DNA from 2 places in the Pseudoalteromonas sp. 20-MNA-CIBAN-0454 genome. Region 1 is predicted to be linked to the other one. Evidence: riboswitches for the same ligand, from Rfam matches in the RefSeq annotation. Region 1 holds a riboswitch; the other holds the start of a gene.
The links. Region 1 has a riboswitch for cobalamin ahead of AAEZ22_RS16085 (ABC transporter ATP-binding protein). Riboswitches for the same ligand answer to the same signal wherever they lie in the genome.

Region 1 (7,349 bases):
AAAACGTTTTGCTAAACGGTTATGCGACGTAATTACTGCATCCATAGCTACTTTTTTATAATCGTGATACGCGCCAGCTTCCATATTACTTATGGCTTTACCATGAATAATAACCTGCGCGCCAGTATCGCTATTAGGCTTAAGTAATACGGGGTTAAAGTCAATTTCAGGTGCCACCTTTGCCGCTATAGCTTGCAGTGCTTGAGCTCGACCTATTTCACCACCATCATCTGTAACTGCACTATTTAATGCCATATTTTGTGGCTTAAATGGCGCTACATTTAACCCTCTATTAGCAAATACTCTACACAGCGCCGCAACCAGTGTACTTTTACCCGCATCGGATGTAGTGCCTTGCACCATTAACGTTTTCATTTATAGCCCTACACCTGGCGCTTACGAAAATACAATAAGCTTAAAAAGAACACGCTACCAATAGCTGCAGTAATAACCCCAACCGGTAACTCTTGATTCGTTAATAACGTGCGCGCTAGCACATCAACCCAAACCATAAAAGTACCACCCACCAAACTCGTTACCAGTAAGCCTGACAAGCTACCTTGGGAGATAAAAAAGCGCACAATATGCGGCACCATTAATCCTACAAAGCCAATTCCGCCGCACATAGCTACTAACACTGCCGTTATCAGCGAACTTAAAACCAACATTAATATTCTAAAGCGATGTACCCGCACACCCAGTGTTATAGCACTTTCATCGCCAAGCAGCATGGCATTAAGTTGGCGCCTAAAACTAAGCATTGTAAATGTACACAATACAATAACCACAAAAGGTAACCACAGCGTTGCCCACTGCGCCCGTGCAAAACTACCGAGCGTCCAAAATAAAATAGCCGCAACCGCCTGTGGGTCGCTCCAGTAAAGTAATAAACTGGTAAATGCGCTAAATAAAAATGACAAGGCCACACCTGCCAGCAGCATAGATTCTACTTGCCCACTTTGCTGCCGCCCTGCAATCAATATAAGTAAACTCATAGCCACTAAACTGCCAGCCAATGCCGCTGCCGATAATGCAAAGCCCGCACTAATGCCCACAAACGCCATGAGTATAACAACCCCCAAAGACGCCCCAGACGATATCCCAAATAAATAAGGATCTGCTAACGGATTACGCGTCACGGTTTGCAAAATAAGCCCGGCAATGGCTAAACCACTGCCAGCTAAAAATGCCAGTAATGTGCGTGGCATTCTTAATTCAACAATAATTCGAGTGTTAAAGGAGCCCTCTGTTGAGGTGAAAATACTTTTAAATACATCAGTTAATGATGTGTCGGCAGCGCCAAAACTCAGCGCCGTAAATAACGTAAATAATGCAGCTAGTACTGTGACTAAAAGTGCTATTGAATGATTGTTAAGCATGCGCATATTATTCATACCCATAAAAGTAAGTAATATGTGGAATAACACCACCTAATTTAGACATTTGCGGGTGGTGGCTTACTTGTGCACATACACCAAATACATCATTGAGCATGTCCTCGCTGAGCACATCGATGGGAGAGCCTGTATTAACAATTTCGCCGTGATTTATAACCACCAGCTCATCGCACATAGCAGCGGCTAAATTTAAATCATGAAACGATGCAAACACAGTAACGCCAAGCGATTTAGCCAACTCCATTACCTGAATTTGATACTTCACATCTAAGTGGCTGGTTGGCTCATCCATAATTAATAGTTGCGGTTGCTGCACCATAGCCCGAGCAATTAATGCACGTTGTTTTTCTCCTCCCGAAAGCGACTCAAAACGTTGGCTTGCATGATCCTGCAAGCCAACTCGCGCTATAGCTTGGTTTATTTTTTGTGTGTCGGCTGTTGTGGTGGTGCTAAATAATGCTTTATGCGGGGTTAACCCAAGTGCAACCACATCTAATAAAGTTAAATTAAATTGTGATGGGGTTTCTTGTAAAACAACCGCAACCTGCTTTGCGTATTCATGGCTTTTTAACTGCCAAATATCGGTATTATTAAATTTAATTTGCCCTGCAGTGGGCTGATTAAAGCGATACAAACACCGCAGTAAACTAGATTTACCTGCGCCATTGGGGCCAATTAAGCCAACGAACTTACCTTGCTTTATTTGCAAATTAATATTGTTAAGGATGGTTTTACTGCCAATATTCCACGACACGCGATTAACGCTTAACAATGGTGTACTTAATGGCGTTTGAGTTTGCAATAGTTAACCCTAGGCAGGAATGCGCTCACTAACAATGCAACTAACTATGGCTAGTACATAATTTGAAGATGAGTAAACCCGCTCGTTAAAATAGTTTATTTGTATCTGACTTAAAGCGTTATGCTAATTACAGTTGCGGGAACAGTTGAGGAGTTGCACCTCATTCCAAATGAATACTCTATTATGGGCGGCTAAGTAAATAATTTAAAGCAAAAAAACCGCACTTAACAAAGTACGGCTTAAAAAGGCAGTGCTAAGCGCTGCTTAAAATTTATATTCTATACCTACACCTAAGTAGTCTTGGTCAACGTTGTTGTCCATATCGAAATTAGAATAAAAACCAAATAATTTAGTGTTTTTATTTAACTGATGATCAACACCTGCCGAAATAGCCGTTTTGTCATCACTGCCTTTAAAATTCATTGCCTGGTACTGCAATTTAAAGGTATTGCTAGCCATAGTGTAAGCCGCACTTAATAAATAACCGTCGGCCTCACTACTGCCATCAACTTTTTCTTGCGTTTGATACATAGCGCCTAATTTAAAATCGGCTACTTTACCTTGTACTGATGCGCGCACTACATCGTAGCCGTTCACTTCACTATCGGCAGCAATAGCGGCATATATTGCGCTCTTTTTAAGGGCTGCGTCACCATAAGTTACTGCCATTGAATAGCCATTTTTAGCACCTGCTGCATCGCTATCCTCTGCAACAAACGTAGCCAAAAGCTTAAAACCTTGGTAAGAATTAGAGGCATAAGAAACACTACTGCCCATTCTATTTTCACCTTTAAAGGCATTTTTAATGTCGCCTTCAAGGTCGCTAAATAAATCAACTTTACCTTGTGACTGCTTAAGCGCGGTATCGTTACGGCCAATAACAACTTGGCCAAACGCGCCTTTTAAACCTATATACTGATTACGAGCAGAGATATTGTCGTCATTATCACCTTTTGAGTCGGCGTCAGAAACATCAACTTGAAATTCAAACTTATAAACAGCTTCTAAGCCATCAGATATTTTTTCAGACCCTTTTAAGCCCAAACGTGATTTGTTACTTTTAATTTCGGTAAAAGACCCCTCACCATCATCCGACGACTGTAGTGTTACGTTCGCTTTACCGTAAAAATCCACTTCAGCAAGCGCATTAAAAGACAAACCACCTAATAAAGCTATACATAAGCTCGACTTTACAAATTTCATGTTATTTCCTCGATAATCACAACAGACTCGTTTTTAATGCAACAGGAGTTTGGCACTGTTAAATGACAAAAATATTACAGCCGTCATATTTTTACACTTTTAAATTCATAAAAATACATAATAGTTGCAATCAAACGTACATATACAGCAAATCCATTGGCCTTACTCTACGGGTAACTTAGGGGTCATTTGGGTTAATAAATTTACTAATGTTTCTATTAACTCTTTTTGCTCATTGTCTCTGTGATAGGCAACAAATATATCGCGCGAGGTGGTTTCTACGTCTTTCACATGAAATAACTCGCCTTTTTCTAAATGCGCTGCAACAAGTACTTGAGGAATAAATGCACTCCCTCCGCATTGCAATATTAAATCAAGTGCTATACGCCCAGTACTTGTTCTAAAGTAGGGTGGGGTTTTGCCAGTAAACTGGCGAGCATGCCACAGTGAGAATGTCGTGCCCCAGTCAACATATACGTACTGGTTATCAAAAAAGTTATCGTAACTGGCAGTATCAAACGCGCTTACCGGTATAATGGGTAGTTCACAAATTCGCTCAACCACCAGCTCATCAACTTTTGGTGGATCAAATAAAATAGCTAAATCTAAGGTGCGCTCTAATAACAGGCGGGTACTTTCTTGTTGTGCTTTTACCTCAGCCACCAAAGACACACCGGGCATTGCCGATACAATATTAGTAATACCAAACTGTAAAAATGCATCCCAAATGTTTGGTGTACCCGCTAGGCAAATTTGTTTATGCATATTATCGGCAAGTGCCACATCTACTTTTGCTCTTTGCATGCCGGTAATGATCATTTGTGCATGGGGTAATAAACGCTCACCTGGCGCTGTTAGTTGAATATTATTGCGCTGGCGAATAAACAAATTAACACCAAGCCCTTGCTCTAATTGACGAATTCTAAAGCTTACTGCAGACTGCGTGATATAAAGGTTTTCAGCCGCTTTGCCAAAGTGACGAGTGCGTACTACCTCAACAAATGTTTTTAATAAATCGATATCCAATTTTTTATCCTCACGATAAAAATAACTTGTTTAAAATATTTGCAAACTTGCCGCATACTCCAGCAATTACCAAGGTATGAGGGTACAACAATGAGCAATGATATTTCACTACTTCGCCAAGCATTTGTTAGTCAACGTCAGTTTTTTGATGATCAAAACTTCCCACGCGGATTTGGTCGCAGCGGAAACTTTACCTTATTAGAAGCCAGTATATTAGAGCAACACGGTGTTGTTTTAAAAGGCTTACATAATAAAGCCCTAGAGCCACAAAATGAACATCAGCAACAATTTGTCGCTGTTATTAGTGGTGCTTTAGAGCCAACCAATGCAATTGAGCGCGCTTGGGTTAAATACTTAAAGTTAACAACCAGCAAAGCAAAGTTCCATACATTATTTGGCCGCTCAAAAATAGCGACCCCAGCACCAATAAGCCAAGACTATTACGCCGAGTCAGACAGTATGTAATTGCTTTAACTATTTAATTTTTACATTTTAAATAGTTAAACATACACCAAGCCTAGCGCGAGTACAAAATACATCGCGCTACGTGCTTACTTAAGTTAACTAACTTTTAAACCACGCCTGAGGCCACAATAGCGGCTTTTTTACGTTTACGAGATTGCCTAAAAGAGTCCCAACTAAAAATAGCCAATGCACTCCAAATACAAACAAATGTAACTACTCGCTCGGCATCAAACACTTCACCGTAAAGCATCACAGCTAATATAAACATCAAACTTGGCCCTATGTACTGAAAAAAGCCTAAAGTGGTGTATTGCAAACGCTTAGCAGCGCCGGTAAAGCACAGTAGTGGTAAGGTGGTAATGATCCCGGCACTAATGAGTAACACATTGGTATGCCAGTCATTAGCAGGCAAGCTTGACGTTGCTGTAGGCACCATTAAATACCAATAAATAAGCGCTACGGGCAAGAGTATAAATGCTTCTATTGAAATACCGGACAATGCTTCCACTGGCAGTTTCTTACGCAGTAAACCATATATTGCAAATGATATAGCTAACGAAAAAGCAACCACAGGAAATGAGCCAAAACTTATTAATTGCAGCAGTACACCGGTAAATGCTAAAGCAACAGCAACCATTTGAAACTTACGTAAACGTTCGCCTAAAAATAACACTCCCAGTAATACATTTAGTAACGGATTAATGTAATAACCTAAACTGGCATCAAGCATATGATTATTATTAACCGCCCATATAAACAAGCCCCAGTTAAACCCCAGTATCGACGAGGTTAAAACCAGCATTAACAATAATTTAGGCTGTACTATTATGCGTTTAATTCTATCCCACTGGCCTAAAATACTCACAATAATAATTAAAAACATCACCGACCACACAACACGATGCGTTAAAATTTCAAATGCAGTAACATGCTGGAGTTGCTTAAAGTATATAGGTGCTAAACCCCATATAGTAAAAGCGATGCAAGCCAAAATGGCGCCCTTGCGCTTCTCGGTATCAATCGGCATAAATAAACACTTAGTTATTCAAAAGGTCGCCAGTTTACTCCGCAAACTTTTATTAGCCAACTAAATACGTACCCGTACCAAATGCTATTTGTACTGCTTGCTCATTATGCAATTCCATCCTACAAACACATACTTTATTGCCCGAGCGAATTAAAGTGGCACTGGCTATAAATTTCTCGCCTTTGCCTGGGCGTAGGTAATCGGTGCGCATATCTATAGTGCCCAAGGTGGCTAGTTTTTGCTGCACAGATAAAATATCAACATCGTTTAGCTTATCTATTACACTTGCTGCAGCTAACATACCACCTACGTTATCGAGCACTGCCGAAATAACGCCGCCATGGAGTATTTTTTGTGCCGGATTACCTATGAGTATATCCTGCCAAGGAAACGATATTTTTGCTTGTTCTGGGCTAAGTGATTCTACCGATATTTTTAAAAACTGATTAAACGGCATATTATTTACAAACAGCGAGCCTACATGCTCTATTAACATTTCTTTATTCATTATTATTCTCTATGTTATATCTGGTAAGAGGAGTAAAGCATAACTAGGATAAAACTAGCAACACAGTTAAATTTATTAGCCGCTTAAAGTCAGCTAATATCCCCCCCTGAGCGAGTAAATTCACACGTTATAAATTTATTCAAAAAACATTCAACACTCGCTAAAGACATCCTGTACAAAAAACACTAAAATACCCCGCAATGAATACATTAACACCACCCTCTAGCTCACTTGTGCGCACCCCTGAAGCTGTACTCAAACAAGTGTTTGGTTATAGTGAATTTCGCGACGGCCAAAAAACGGTTATTGATGCAGCCATTAACGGCCAAGATTCGTTGGTATTGCTGCCAACCGGTGGCGGTAAATCTGTGTGCTATCAAATACCCGCTTTAGTGCTTGAAGGGGTAACTATTGTTATTTCTCCGCTAATATCGCTAATGCAAGATCAGGTAACTCAACTACAAGCGCTGGGCGTTAAAGCCGCATATATAAATAATAGCTTAGCCCGCGAAGAGCAGCAGCAGGTATACCAACAACTCCATCAGGGATTAATTAAACTACTGTATGTTGCCCCTGAAAAAGTGCTGCAGCGCGAGTTTTTAGAGCGCTTATCGCATTTAAAAATCAGCTTATTTGCTATTGACGAAGCGCATTGTGTATCGCATTGGGGGCACGATTTTAGACCCCATTACTTTCGTTTAAGCGAATTAAAACAACGCTTTGCTCACGTTCCTATGATGGCGCTTACTGCAACCGCCGATAAAGCCACTCGTTTTGATATTGTTGAGCAATTAAAGTTACAACAACCCTATATTCATACCGGCAGCTTTGATCGCCCTAATATTCGCTACACCATAGAAGAAAAATTTAAACCTATGGTGCAACTGCTGCGCTATTTAAAAGAACAAAAAAGCCAAAGCG
Region 2 (7,349 bases), on a different contig from region 1:
TTATGTTAGAAAACATTCATCGCCGCATAGAGCTTGGCGAGCCACCTTTATTGGCCGCTTATAGAGGCGCGCGCGAAGTGGGCTTTGCAATTATTGCTACCACTTTAGTGCTTATTTCGGTATTTGTACCCTTAGTATTTATGGATGGCCGTATTGGTGCTTTATTTACTGAATTTGCTATGGCGGTAAGTGCCGCAGTATTTTTCTCAAGTATTACAGCACTTACTCTTTCACCTGCGTTATGTTCTAAAGTATTAAAAGCCTCTGAAAAAGAAAGTAAATTTAGCCAGTCGATGAACCGCTTTTTTGCTAAGGTAGAGCTTAGTTACCGTAACTCACTTGCCTCTAACATGACCCGTAAATGGGGCTTAATGATCAGCTTATTATTAGCTGGCTTTGTAAGTTATTCATTATTTACTCAAATACCCTCTGAGCTAACACCTAAAGAAGACCGTGGTACCTTTTTTGTTATGATGAGTGGCCCTGAAGGCGCCAGTTATGAGAACAATGCCGCTAACATGAGTAAAATTGAAGATCGCTTAATGCCTTACTCTGAATCTGGTGAGCTAAGCCGCGTACTCGTGCGCGTACCAGGCTGGGGCGGCAGTGGCGGTGTAGCAATTGTAGGTATGGCCGATTGGGACAAACGCCAACGTTCTACCTGGGAAATAATGGACGAAATAAGCACTAAACTGCAGGAAGTTACCGACGTGCGAGCCTTTGCTATTATGCGCCGAGGCATTGGCGGCGGTGGTTCATCACGCCCAATCGAGTTTGTACTACAAGGTAACGATTACGCACAACTAGCCGATTGGCGCGACCGTATTATAGAGCGCGCTGAGAAAAATCCAGGACTGGTTAGAATCGATCATGATTACAAAGAAACATTCCCACAGTTTTTAGTCAGCATAGATAAAAACAAAGCGGCCGATTTAGGTATTTCTGTATCTGATGTAGGGCGTACACTCGAAACCATGCTAGGTCAGCGTCGTGTTACTACTTTTATAGATCGCGGCGAAGAGTACGACGTTATTTTAAAAGGCACTAAAGAAGACTTTGCCAACCCTACTGATATATCAAACATTTATCTTAAATCACGCAGTGGCGAGCTAGTCCCGCTTGATAGTTTAATTAGCTTAAAAGAAGAAGCTACCGCATCGCGCTTAAACCGCTACAACCGTATGCGTGCAATTACCTTAAGCGCCAACTTAGCCGATGGTTATACACTTGAGCAAGCACTTAACTTTTTAAACAAAGTGGCCATGGAAGAAAACAACATAGATGGCGCGATTGACTACAAAGGCGAATCGCAGTTGTTTTATGAAGGTGCTTCGGCCATGACCTACGTGTTTATTTTAGCACTTACGGTTACCTTTTTAGTACTAGCGGCACAGTTTGAAAGCTTTATGCACCCATTTGTAATAATGCTTACCGTACCCCTTGGCTTAATGGGTGCTATGTTTGGCTTGTGGGCCACAGGACTTACGCTCAATATTTACAGCCAAATAGGTATTGTGATGCTCATAGGGTTAAGTGCTAAAAACGGCATATTAATTGTTGAGTTTACTAACCAACTACGCGACAAAGGCGTAGAGTTTAGCGAAGCTATTTTACAAGCCGCTACGCAGCGCCTACGCCCTATTATTATGACCTCATTAACCACTGTAATGAGTGCGGTACCTCTGGTTTTAGCCTCGGGCCCGGGTGCAGAAAGCCGTATGGTAATTGGTGTTGTAGTGTTTACCGGTGTTGTTGTATCAACCCTACTGACTCTGTTTGTAGTACCTGCTGCTTACTATGCACTTGCGCGCAATACACAGTCACCTGAGTTTTTGCAGCAAAAACTTGATAAACAAGCCGCTAAAAAGCCATTCGAAGAGATCTAACCTCCTAATAGCGTCGTAACCTTGTTGTTACGACGCTTTAGACTTATGCTCTGCATAATCTAAACTTACAGCTATTTTGGAGTATTTATGAGTTCAACAACGCAAGTCGCTACCTTTGGTGGCGGCTGTTTTTGGTGTATAGATGCAGCATTTAGACGTGTAAATGGCGTATTAGATGTAAGTTCTGGCTATACCGGTGGCGAAACCGACACCCCAACCTATAATTCTGTATGCTCTGGCACAACCGGGCACGCTGAGGTTGTTAAAGTTGAATTTGACACCACTGTAGTTAGCTTTGAAACACTGCTAGCAATGTTTTTCACTTTGCATGATGCAACACAATTAAATCGCCAAGGTAACGATATAGGCACACAGTATAGAAGTGTTGTTTACTATCACGATGAGGCTCAACTAAAGCAAACCAATGAAATGATAGCTCAACTGCAAAGCCATGTGAGTGAGCCAATTGTGACAGAAGTCAGCCCTGCCACTACGTATTATCCAGCAGAGCATTATCATCAAGATTACTATAACGAAAACCCACAGCAGGGTTACTGTAGTATTTTAATAGCACCTAAATTACATAAGTTTGAAACCGTATTTAAAGAGTTTTTAACTGACTAGCTAAGTTTAACTACTCAGTAGAAAGCCCGATTTAAATCGGGCTTTTGTATTTTCAGCTTAATTTAATAATCTTTATCTATTAAAGGCATTAAAAGCATTAAAGACGGCTAAAACTGGTAGCTTGCGCCCGCAAAAAAGCGACGCTCTGGTGTGTTGTAGTAATATACTTCACCCGTTATAGAATCAGTGCTTGAGTCAACCACGTTATACTCTTTATCAAATAAGTTTTCTACACGAAGCGAAACCTCAATGTGTTCATTTACTTGATAATTACCCGCTAAGTTCCAAAGCGTGTATGAGCCTAAACGCGTCACAGCACCTTGTCGGTCACTACGATATTGCATGTCTAAGCTCGCATCAAACGCACCAAACTGTTTTGCAAGTTCCCAATTAAATGTACGTTTAGCAACATTACGTAACTCTGCGCCCGTTTCTTCGTCTTCTGCACTTAAATAAGCAAAGTTAAGATTACTATCGAAACCCAAAATTTGTTGTGACAGGCTAAACTCAACCCCTTCGTAGCGTGCTTCATTTAAGTTGATAGGAAAAAAGTTAGAATCCAAAGAGATTTTATCTTCAATATCATTTCTAAAAATAGCAACATCAACACTTGCTATATCAAAATCTACATTTAACCCAATCTCTCGGTTTAATGATTTTTCAGGCTCTAAATCAGGATTAGATGAAGGTGGAAAACCAGGAAAAGCCGGAAAGTATAAATCGTTAAATGTAGGTGCTTTAAAACCAGTGCTTTGACTTATTCTAAAGGTTGCGTCTTCAGATAAATGATAGCCAGCTGCTGCAGTGTAAGTCGTTTCGTCACCAAACTGTTCATCATCGTCTTGACGCACAGTTAAATTAGCTAACACTTTCTCTGTATTATAATAAGCACCAACAAATACAGCTAATACATCACGCTCTTGTACACCATACTGCGTTGTACTACGAGATACATCATCGTTGTACCAGTTAACGCCGCCGCTAATATTAAGCTCTTCAGATAATGTATATTGACCGTTATAATCCAATTGCACACGTTTCGTTATAAAATCATTTACACCAAATGCTGAGGTATCGTGTGAATCATCTGTTGAAATAGCAATATCAATACTGTGCGATTGGTTAGTGTAGTTTTTATTCCAACCTGCAGAAAGCTGATAGTTTTTAAAATCACCTGTTTCTACAGTACTTGTGGCTGGGCTGAAACGATTGTCGTAATCTACATAGCCTTCACTGTATTGGCCTAATAACTTAAAGTTGCCGTAGCGTGCATCGGTATAATTTACTTTAAAACCAAGATTCTTATTTTCATAGCCATCTTCATCTGGTGCTACACCTTGGAGTACATCAAAACCATCAGTTTTTTCAAAACCTGCGTTAAACGCAGTAGTAACATCGCCTGATTTTACAGAGCCAGCCACCTGATAATCTTGATAAGAATCAGAACCAAACGTAGCACTCACAGATAAGTTATCTGACTCACGCGTGATAATATTAATTACGCCCGCGAGTGCGTCAGAGCCATAAATAGCCGCGCGAGAGCCTTTAATAATTTCAATGCGTTCAATACTATTTAAAGGGACATTATTTAGTGCTTTTTGTCCAAGTGTTGCAGACCCTGTACGTACACCGTCAATCAAAATCAACGCATCGCCAGAGCCAGTACCACGAAGTGACACACCTGTACTTTGACCAAAACCACCGTTTGGATTAACCTGAAAACCAACTTGTTTACTTAATAGCGTTGGTAAATCGCGTACGTTGCTTGCTTCTATTTCTGCACGCTCGATAACATTTACACTTGCTAAAACGTCATTGATTGATTGCTCAAATTTATTAGCTGTAACGGTTATTTTTTCAATTGATTGCTCTGCGCCAGACACAGAAAATGAAAGCGCGGCAGAAATTGCAACGCCAAGTGCTGATTTATTTAACATGATGTCCCCTACCTTTGCCCACCGCAAAGATGTTAATAAGTAAGATTACTTCAAGGCCGGTCTCCGGACTCAGTCAACACTATAATAGCTGCTAATACTTTACCGTTGCGGGGGCAGTGTTGGGGTTGTTATCGTCTTGAAAACGCACCAACTTCCCGATTATCTTGCTGTTAATTTCAATACTTTGAAACGTATACAAAGGTATTAAGCAAGCACCTTGAAAATAGGTCGCTATTGTGAGTATTTTGTTTACAAATGTCAATAGACGTCTATATAGCCAAAGTTTGATTTTTAACGATATAAACCCTCAACAATCACTTTAAAAGAGTTAAATTACATATCAAGCTACTAATAGCAAAAAAGCCAAACTTCATTGCTGTAGCTTGGCTTTTTTAACACAAATTTTTTAAAAATTAGTCTCCTAATCTCTATAATATCTGTAATCTGTTTTATTAATCGCGGAAGTTTTTAAACTGAAATGGCTGGCCTAAATCGGCGCTACGTACTACTTGCATAGCTTCTTGAAGATCATCTCGCTTTTTACCTGTTACGCGTACTTCTTCACCTTGAATGGCGGCTTGTACTTTAACTTTTGAATCTTTAATGGCTTTAACTATTTTTTTAGCCATCTCTTTTTCAATACCTTGCTTTAAACCAACGTTACGAAAAACATTTTTACCCGCTCGGCTAATATCTTGCAATTCAAGGCTTGATACATCCATACCACGCTTAGAAATTTTACTCGCTAAAATATCAAATAATTGTATAACCTGAGAGTCAGCTTCGGCTTTAAGCTTAATTACTTTATCATTTAGCTCAATCGATGCATCAACTCCCCTAAAGTCAAAGCGAGTTTCTAGTTCACGGTTTGCATTATCAACTGCGTTTTTAGCTTCGTTCATTTCTACTTCAGATACAATATCAAATGAAGGCATTGATTTCTCCTAACTATTTTATCTTAATTTTATACTTAATTTATTAAAGCGATTATAACGCTAAAACTATAAATCTTTACACTTTTATGCATCTTGTTCAGGTGCGATACTAAATTAGTTTGATATACTACGGTTTCTTTTTTAAGCGATTTTAGGATTTGTTGTGACAAGGCGTGTTTATCAAGCAATTTTTTTAATTAGTATTGTGGTGTTTACCTTTTTATTTGCGAAAGAAATAAAAGGGGTTGGCAACCTGTTTCCTCATGTTGATAAAGTAGCCCACTTTGGGATATTTTTCATCCTTGCCATAATAATGGATAAAGCGTTTAAACTCCCTTTATACGCACAAATACTTTTATTAGCCGGTTACGGTGCTGCAATAGAAATAATGCAAGACGCACTTCCATATAGGCAAGCATCAATCGCAGATTTTATTGCAGATTTTGCCGGCGCAGCAAGCTACTTTATAATCAAAGCAATTTTAACCCCACGTAAAAAGAACTCTCATGGCTAAAATTCTTATTATTGGCGACGGCGCAATAGGCTTATTATTAGCCCACTTTTTAAGTGCGCAGCATAGTGTAAGCGTGTTAACCCGAAAAAGTACGAGTAACACTCGCTTTTACAGTAGTGACAACAGTGCTTCACAAAAAATAAATGCCTCTTTTATTTCATTAAATGAGCTTAATAGTTTACCTAAATTTGATGTGTTTTTATTTACGGTAAAAGCCTTTCAAGTGCAAAGCGCATTTGCACAAATAAAACAGTTTTTGCCTCAACATTGCTCTGTTGTGCTTTCGCATAACGGTATGGGTAATGTAGAGCAGTTAAAATGTGAGCTCAATGAACACCAAGCGCTTTATTTTTTAACAACGAGTATGGCTGGGTTTAAATCAAACCAATATATAGTACAGCACACTGGTAATGGGCAAAGTATAATTGGCGGATGTAACAACTTAGGTGTTAAAAATAGCAAAATTATGGCGGATCAATTAACCGCGATCCCCCTTTTAAATGCGTCTATGAATATTGAGCAGCTACGTTTTAATAAGTTATTAGTTAACATAGCAATAAATCCGCTAAGTGCGCTACATAACATTAAAAATGGTCAGTTGCGCGAGCCTCAATATTGCTCAATTATAATTAACCTGCTAACCGAAGCATGTAATATTGCTAAGGCAAAAAACCTTGATGTAACGTTAATCAATGCACTGAGCAGTGCGTATGATGTGATGGCACGTACCGCAGAGAACTTCTCATCTATGCAACAAGATGTTGCTCACAATAGAGCAACTGAAATAATGGCAATTTGTGGGTACATTAGCGAGCAAGGCAAGCTTTATAATATAAAAACCCCTTTTAACGATGAACTTTTAGCTAAAATTGCAGCAAAAAAAAGCGCGGTATAAACCACGCTTTTTAAATAGTTAACTTCTACGGGCGATATACCTTTACCGTAGTAAAGCCTTGTTCGTGTAGAATAAGCGCTTGTAACTGGCTCATTACACCTCTATCGCAATACAAGTAATAGTCTTGATCTTTTGGTAAATCACCAAACTTAGTTGCTAAGCGAAAAAACGGCAAATGCACCACTTCTATAGAATCAATTTCCAGTGGTGCTGCTTCTTCTTCCTCTGGAGAGCGAATATCAATTACCACTGCACCAGCTGGTAAATCGGCAACCGACTCAGCTTCTTTTAGTTCCTGCTTAGCTTCTACATCAATATCGCGCACATCCATTACTCGTGCGTTTTCTATTACGGTATTAAGAATATCAAAGTCGAACTTCTCTTCTTCTGCTTTTATTACTTCTATTTTAGCTTTAACAGTTGGCTTTTTAGAAATAACACCACAGTATTCCGGCATCGTTTCGGCCATTTCGGCCGTACCAATTTGACGTGCAATATTAATAATTTCTTGTTTATCGTGTTGAATTAACGGGCGTAAAATAAGGGTTTCGGTTACGC

Region 2: it holds a riboswitch for cobalamin, as region 1 does, so the genes downstream of both, AAEZ22_RS03885 (TonB-dependent receptor domain-containing protein) here and AAEZ22_RS16085 (ABC transporter ATP-binding protein) in region 1, are expected to answer to the same signal.

The regions. Positions count from the first base shown of each region.
Region 1 covers NZ_JBEOOB010000042.1:1,786-9,134, forward strand. The annotation lists gene AAEZ22_RS16075 (cobyric acid synthase) at 1-375, opposite strand, end outside; gene AAEZ22_RS16080 (FecCD family ABC transporter permease) at 384-1,385, opposite strand; gene AAEZ22_RS16085 (ABC transporter ATP-binding protein) at 1,387-2,199, opposite strand; cobalamin riboswitch at 2,279-2,419, opposite strand; gene AAEZ22_RS16090 (porin) at 2,464-3,402, opposite strand; gene AAEZ22_RS16095 (LysR family transcriptional regulator) at 3,565-4,428, opposite strand; gene AAEZ22_RS16100 (MaoP family protein) at 4,519-4,893, shown strand; gene rarD (EamA family transporter RarD) at 5,000-5,920, opposite strand; gene AAEZ22_RS16110 (thioesterase family protein) at 5,973-6,428, opposite strand; gene recQ (DNA helicase RecQ) at 6,629-7,349, shown strand, end outside.
Region 2 covers NZ_JBEOOB010000005.1:95,702-103,050, forward strand. The annotation lists gene AAEZ22_RS03875 (efflux RND transporter permease subunit) at 1-1,886, shown strand, start outside; gene msrA (peptide-methionine (S)-S-oxide reductase MsrA) at 1,974-2,510, shown strand; gene AAEZ22_RS03885 (TonB-dependent receptor domain-containing protein) at 2,618-4,447, opposite strand; cobalamin riboswitch at 4,485-4,649, opposite strand; gene AAEZ22_RS03890 (YajQ family cyclic di-GMP-binding protein) at 4,900-5,382, opposite strand; gene AAEZ22_RS03895 (VanZ family protein) at 5,546-5,896, shown strand; gene AAEZ22_RS03900 (ketopantoate reductase family protein) at 5,889-6,791, shown strand; gene thiI (tRNA uracil 4-sulfurtransferase ThiI) at 6,817-7,349, opposite strand, start outside.